2 regions of the Sphingobacterium sp. WOUb80 genome follow, and region 1 is predicted to be linked to the other one. Evidence: riboswitches for the same ligand, from Rfam matches in the RefSeq annotation. Region 1 holds a riboswitch; the other holds the start of a gene.
The links. Region 1 has a riboswitch for thiamine pyrophosphate ahead of thiM (hydroxyethylthiazole kinase). Riboswitches for the same ligand answer to the same signal wherever they lie in the genome.
Positions count from the first base shown of each region.

Region 2: linked by a shared signal. The riboswitch ahead of thiS (sulfur carrier protein ThiS) and the one ahead of thiM (hydroxyethylthiazole kinase) in region 1 are both predicted to bind thiamine pyrophosphate.

Region 1 covers NZ_CP165617.1:2,826,027-2,829,452, reverse strand. Annotated here, with positions in the region: gene thiD (bifunctional hydroxymethylpyrimidine kinase/phosphomethylpyrimidine kinase) at 1-764, opposite strand, end outside; gene thiE (thiamine phosphate synthase) at 761-1,393, opposite strand; gene thiM (hydroxyethylthiazole kinase) at 1,383-2,186, opposite strand; TPP riboswitch at 2,270-2,362, opposite strand; gene AB1Z56_RS12025 (VanW family protein) at 2,446-3,288, opposite strand; gene AB1Z56_RS12020 (hypothetical protein) at 3,426-3,426, opposite strand, start outside.
Region 2 covers NZ_CP165617.1:2,421,825-2,425,250, reverse strand. Annotated here, with positions in the region: gene thiC (phosphomethylpyrimidine synthase ThiC) at 1-1,277, opposite strand, end outside; gene thiS (sulfur carrier protein ThiS) at 1,324-1,530, opposite strand; TPP riboswitch at 1,590-1,685, opposite strand; gene AB1Z56_RS10195 (family 78 glycoside hydrolase catalytic domain) at 1,800-3,426, shown strand, end outside.

The sequences.
Region 1 (3,426 bases):
AGGTCTTTGCTACCAGCTATTGCTGCGTGTATATAAGCCAGTGCAAAGTCTACTGCGCTATCGAGACCAACGCCTTGTGCCAATTGGCTCGCAATTGCTGAAGAAAGCGAACAACCTGAACCATGTGTGTTTTTGCTGTTAATTTTTTGTGATTTGAATTCAATTGGTGGATTCTTATGCTGGAACAACAGGGATGTTAACTCTTGACTTTGGAGATGTCCGCCTTTAATCAGTACGGATTGACAACCCTTGGCCAATAAGTGATTTCCCGCTTTTTCCATTTTTTGGACGTCGTCGATAACTTCGTCTACTAAGACACTTACCTCATCTAAATTTGGCGTAATTAGGGTTGCCAAAGGAAAAAGAAGTTCGATGCAGGCCTGAACGGTATCATCGTGAATCAATTTGTGTCCGCTAGTCGAGACCATGACTGGATCAAATACGATAGGCCCTTTATATTCTTTTAAATAGGTGCTAATAAGCTCCACAAGTTCAATATTGTGTACCATCCCGATTTTGATTGCATTGGGATAGATATCGTCAAAAATGGCATCTAGTTGGTCTTGGACAGCTGCCATAGGGATCTCATAAATACGTCTTACACCTTGTGTGTTCTGAACAGGTAAGGCGGTTAAAACATTCATGGCATAACAACCTAATGCAGATATGGTTTTGGTATCTGCTTGTATGCCTGCTCCACCACTACCATCGAACCCTGCAATGCTGAGTACAGTCGGGACACTGTATTTTTTATCTTTTGTCATTTTAATAGTTCTTTTAGTTGTGCACTGGCAGCTCTGGGATCTTGACTTTGGCATATGGCCGAAACGACTGCAATGGAGTCTGCACCTGCGTTCCAAGTCTCTGCCGCAGTTTGAAAATTCATTCTTCCGATCGCGATCAATGGTTTTTCCGTCCTATTCCGAAGTTGTTTTAAACCCACAATTCCCCATTCAGTAATTGTATCCACTTTGGTTCTCGTTGAAAAAATGGGACTTACACCAAGGTGGTCGACGGCGTACATTTGTTGACTTTCCAGTTGCTGCATATCTTCTATAGACCAGCCTATGGTCAATTTATCGCCATATTTTTCTCGAATAGCGAGTGGCTGGAAATCATTTTGCCCCACATGTACTCCCCATGCTTCGATTTGGGCTGCGATTTCCACGGAATCATTGATCACGAGCGGAATACCATAATGATCGGTTAGTTTTTTTAAACGGATGGCTTTATCCAAAAATGTAGCTGGATCGTCAACTTTTTCGCGCAATTGTATAAGATCGACTCCACCTATGATGGCTTCTTCGGCAACATGGAGCCAATTTTGAGGATAACAGTCTCGCTCGGAAATTACCAAATACAGGGGGTAGGGGAAAAGTGGATTAATACGCATAACGTTTGATTTTGAGCTTTGATTTTAGACGTTCTGCATTGAGCTGATAGAGTTCATCATAGAGATTCAATTGCAGGGTGCCCGGGCCAGCTGCTGTTTGGGCAGCGAGTTCTCCCGCCAAGCTCAAAATGGACACACCGGCAACGGCTGCTTCAAAATATTGGTCTGTAACACCTAGAAATGCACCAATGAGTGCAGTAGCGCTGCAGCCTAGTCCGGTGACTTGCGTCATTAAAGGATGACCATTATAGACCTCAACACGGTGTTGTTCGGAGAGGATATAATCGATTGCTCCAGAAATGCAGATAATGGAGCCGGTCTGTTCCTGCAATAATTTGCCAAACCGGAGTGCATCTTTGCTATCTGTCGTACTGTCGACGCCTTTTGTGTTCGGTTGGTTGAAATTGTACAGCGTCATGATTTCTGATGCATTTCCACGAATAACGGTTGGTTTGAGATCCAGTAGATTGGATAATAAATCATTGCGGAATGCTGATATCCCAGCACCAACAGGATCAAGTACCCATGGCCGTCCGATGGTATTGGCATGTTCGGTAGCAACCAGCATAGCTTCGGCTGTATCTTCACTCAAGGTGCCGATATTAATGACCAGCGCTTGCGCAATATCGACAACTTCGCGCACTTCCAACGGGCTGTGTACCATCACAGGGGAGGCGCCTACAGCTAAAAGTGCATTGGCCGTATTGTTCATCACGACCAGGTTGGTGATGTTGTGGATAAGAGGTTTTTCAAGCCTCAGCTGCTCTAATAGTTTGATAATTGAATCTTCCATTCTTTTTGCTTGTCGTAAGATGTTTCCGTGCGGCTTTGACGGGAAGAAGAGAGATAGCCTGTGCAGTATAGAGGTTTGCTGTACAGTTGATGTTTGCTTTTCCCTACGTCGGTATAAACCGAATCAGGTTCAAAGGGACTATCTCAATTCTATACAGAATACCCCCAAAGCCATATCAAACTTAAACAAAAAAGTGGACTTTTTATATAAAAAAACGCAGAGCTGTTAGCTGACCAGGCTAGATGAATACATTGCTGTATTAAGATCCTGATTTTTGTTCAGTACGCATTTCGATATATTTTTCGGGAGTGTAGGTGACACGCGCAAAATTTTTGGTCAAAAGTTCTTTTTCTATAGTCTTCCCACCCTGAAATTTAAAAAACTTCTCGCGCCAGATCTCGTTTTTCCGAAAGAATTGATTGTCTATTTTCAGAAATTGATGTTCTTTTTCAAAGACATGGTATGCAAAATCCAGTTCTTGGTCTATTCGCAATTCGCCCTCTAAGCATTTCTCCGTAAACCATAGATTTATTTGGAAAGTGTATGGTGTATGGTTGGTGAACTGATAATCACGATAGTTATAAAACACCGTAGCACCACTGCCGAATGGTAATACACGGCCATCGTCTGGAAAAGGGTCAAAAGAATGATGATAACGTTCATTGACGGTAAGCGGACTATGGATTACAAGCCAATGAATGAGGTTGGATATTTGACAGATTCCGCCGCCAATACCCGCTCTCGCTTCACCGAAGGATAATTCCATGCCCGGCAAGTAGCCTTTTTTTGCAGTTGGCAGTCCAACGAGTTTACAGAAAGAAAAGGTTTCCGTCGGTCTGATGAGAATGCCGTTAATCTCCGCTGCAGCAATTTTCAGATTGGTAACTTTATTGATCTGCAATTGCATATTATTTTCGCCCAGTTTCTTCAATAATACAGACTGGTGTTTTTTGATACGGAAGGGAAGCTTTTCAGCTGATTTAGCTGCTGTATATTTTTTGTTATCACATAACCATAGGGCTTTCCTATGTATTCTTCTGGCCCATACCGCTAAAAAATAGAGTATTGGGTGATGTTGACTGATCAATTTTCGTTTTCTCAATTCGGCGTTTTATTATCCCTATCAAAATTAATGCTGAAATATTTTTTTTTCTACTTTTTACAGGATTTCATCGAATCTTTTTTTGTAAAAACCGGGATCTTGATTTCATCCGACAATAGCGGTTTTTCAGTGAGTGCT
Region 2 (3,426 bases), 400 kb from region 1:
ATCAATTGCATGGGAACATGGCCAGGGCCTTCGATCATCACTTGAACATCATGTTTCCAGGCGATTTTGGTAAGTTCACCCAATGTTTCGAGTTCAGCAAATTGAGCCGCATCATTCGCATCTGCGATAGCACCCGGACGAAGACCATCACCGAGAGAAAAAGCAACATCATATTGTTTCATAATCTCGCAGATCTCCTCAAAATGTGTATAGAGAAAGTTCTCTTTATGGTGAAAAAGACACCATTTAGCCATAATTGAACCGCCTCTGGAAACGATGCCGGTCACCCTGCTTGCCGTGAGGTGGATATAACGGAGCAACACGCCGGCATGTATTGTAAAATAAGAAACTCCCTGCTCGGCCTGTTCGATCAAGGTATCTCTGAATATGTCCCAAGTGAGATCTTCTGCTACACCTTTCACTTTTTCTAGGGCTTGATAGATCGGGACAGTACCGATTGGAACTGGAGAGTTGCGAATAATCCACTCGCGGGTTTCATGAATATTTTTGCCCGTGGAGAGGTCCATAATGGTATCGGCACCCCAGCGACAAGCCCAGACCGCTTTCTCAACCTCCTCATCGATACTCGAACTGACCGCGCTATTCCCAATATTTGCATTAATTTTTACCAAAAAATTACGTCCGATAATCATGGGTTCACTTTCAGGGTGATTGATATTATTAGGGATAATAGCTCGTCCTGCAGCAATTTCTTCGCGGACAAATTCAGCAGTGATGGCTTTTTTATGTGTTCTCGCACCAAAATTTTGCCCGGTATGCTGATGATCCATTCCTGGGGTACTGGCCGTTAACTGCTCGATGCGTTGGTTTTCGCGGATGGCAACGTATTCCATTTCCGGTGTGATGATACCTTTCTTTGCATAATGTAACTGTGTGACATTGCAATCAGCTTGGGCCACTTTCGGTTTATGACTATAGGCAAATCGAAGCTCATCTAAACTTGGGTCGGAGAGCCGCCGTTGGCCATATTCAGAAGTAATGGTAGCTAACTGCGTTACATCCTGACGGTCCAATATCCATTGCTCGCGGAGGCGAGGGAGACCTTTTCGGATATCGACAAGCATGGATTCATCTGTATATGGACCAGAGGTGTCATAAATAGTAACCGGAGGATTAATTTCTACTTGTCCATTACTTAATTTGGTGGGACTCAAAGAAATCTGACGCATAGCGACTTGAATTGGAAATATTTTTCCGGGTACAAAAATTTTCTTTGAATTTGGGAAAGGTGATTGTGTGATTGTTTCAGCTGCCATTTTTTACGGTGTTGATGTAAATTTTCGGTTGATTTTTTTGAAATAACTATCCGCCTTGAGATGCGGTAATCAAGATAATTTGATCATGGGCTTTAAGTTTTGTAGCTGGCCAGTCGTCCTTTGGAATAACTTGGTTATTGATCGCTACGGCCACGCCTTGCGTCATAGCAGATAATTCCAAAAGGACCAAGGCTTCAAGTGAAGGCGGTGCCGGGTCAAAAAATCGAATCTGATGGTTTATTGTAAGTTCCATTCCTTATTTTTTTTGGTAAAACTTTAGGAATGGCTACACGAAGACACAGTAATGCACCTTGTAGACAGCTCACTTTTCCCTACGCCAGTATGATCCGGATCAGGTTCTAAGGGTAAAATCTCAGCCTGCACGAGCAGACACCCCTAAAGTTGGGACTAAGATAGGGTTATTTTTGTGAAAGTACAGGATAATATGTAGGAAATATTTGATATATTAGTATTTTGAACAAGCTAAAACAATTTAACAACCACCAAGAACACCTCCTTTTGATGCGTAGAATTTTATTGACAACGATGTTGTACATGATGGCTGGCAATGCCCAAGCACAACCTAAAAATAACTGCAGCGCTGTTCAGCTAACCTGCGAACATCTCGTTAATCCATTGGGTATCGATGCCGTCAATCCAAGATTTAGCTGGCGACTTGATGACCCGCGGAATGGCGCTCGGCAAAGCGCCTATCAGCTGTTCGTTGGGCAGGATTCGCTGGCATTGATTAAAGAGGCGAAGGGTGTTTGGGACAGTGGGAAACAGCTCAGTTCAGCCATGCTGGTTCCATACAATGGCGCAAAGTTAACAGCCCGGACCAAATACTTTTGGAAGGTGAAGGTATGGGACAAAGAAGGTCTGTCAACAAGTTCAGCCATAGCGTCTTTTGAAACGGGGATGATGGGCAAAGACAATTGGGAAGGAAGATGGATCAGCGATGGTAAGGACATCCATGAGCGGAAAACCCCGTATTTTAGAAAAGTATTCACAACAAAGAAAAAAATTAAGTCGGCCCGTGCCTATATTGCTGTCGCCGGATTATATGAACTATCCATCAATGGTCAACGCGTGGGCGATCATCGGTTGGATCCGATGTATACCCGATTTGACCGCCGGACACTTTATCTCGTGGAAGATGTGACCGCGCAGCTTCAAAAAGGAGAGAATGCAATTGGAGTTATTCTAGGTAACGGTTGGTACAATCATCAGCCAATGGCTGTTTGGAACTTTGATAAAGCGCCATGGCGAGACCGTCCCGCATTCTGTCTGGATCTGCATATCGTTTATGCAGATGGTTCACAAGAGACGATTGTTTCTGATGAGCAGTGGAAAACCGCTTATGGGCCAACTGTTTACAATAACATCTATACAGGGGAGCATTACGATGCAAGACTAGAAATACCCAACTGGGATAAACCAAAATTTGATGACTCGGCATGGGGTGCAGTTCAATATAGAAATGCACCATCTGCCAACTTAGTTGCCCAGCAAACCGTACCGATCCGACTGCTGAAGTCATACCTGCCAAAGTCAATAAAGAAGATTGACTCGCAAACTTATGTCTTCGATATGGGGCAGAATATGGCCGGCATCACAAAAATAAAAGTCAAAGGATCAGCCGGAACAGTGCTGCGGATTAAACATGGTGAACGATTGCATGCAGATGGGCGTTTGGATCAGTCTAACATTGATGTCTATTACCGGGGTGATAAAGAGGCTGAACCTTTTCAGACGGATATCCTAACGCTGAGCGGACGAGATGATGAATTTATGGCAAAGTTCGGCTATAAGGGATTCCGTTATGTCGAAATTAGCAGCAACGTACCCATTGCGCTGGATAAATCAACTGTAACGGCCTATTTTATGCATAGTGATGTGCGGCCATTAGGAGAACTTAAAACTTCTTCTGATTTGGTAAATCGGTTATGGGATGCAACCAATCATGCTTATTTGTCCAATTTGATGGGCTACCCAACAGACTGCCCACAACGGGAAAAGAATGGTTGGACGGGGGATGGGCATCTTGCAATTGAGACGGCCTTATACAATTTTGATGGAATCACAGTTTACGAAAAATGGATGGCCGATCATCGCGATGAACAACAGGAAAATGGTGTCCTGCCTGATA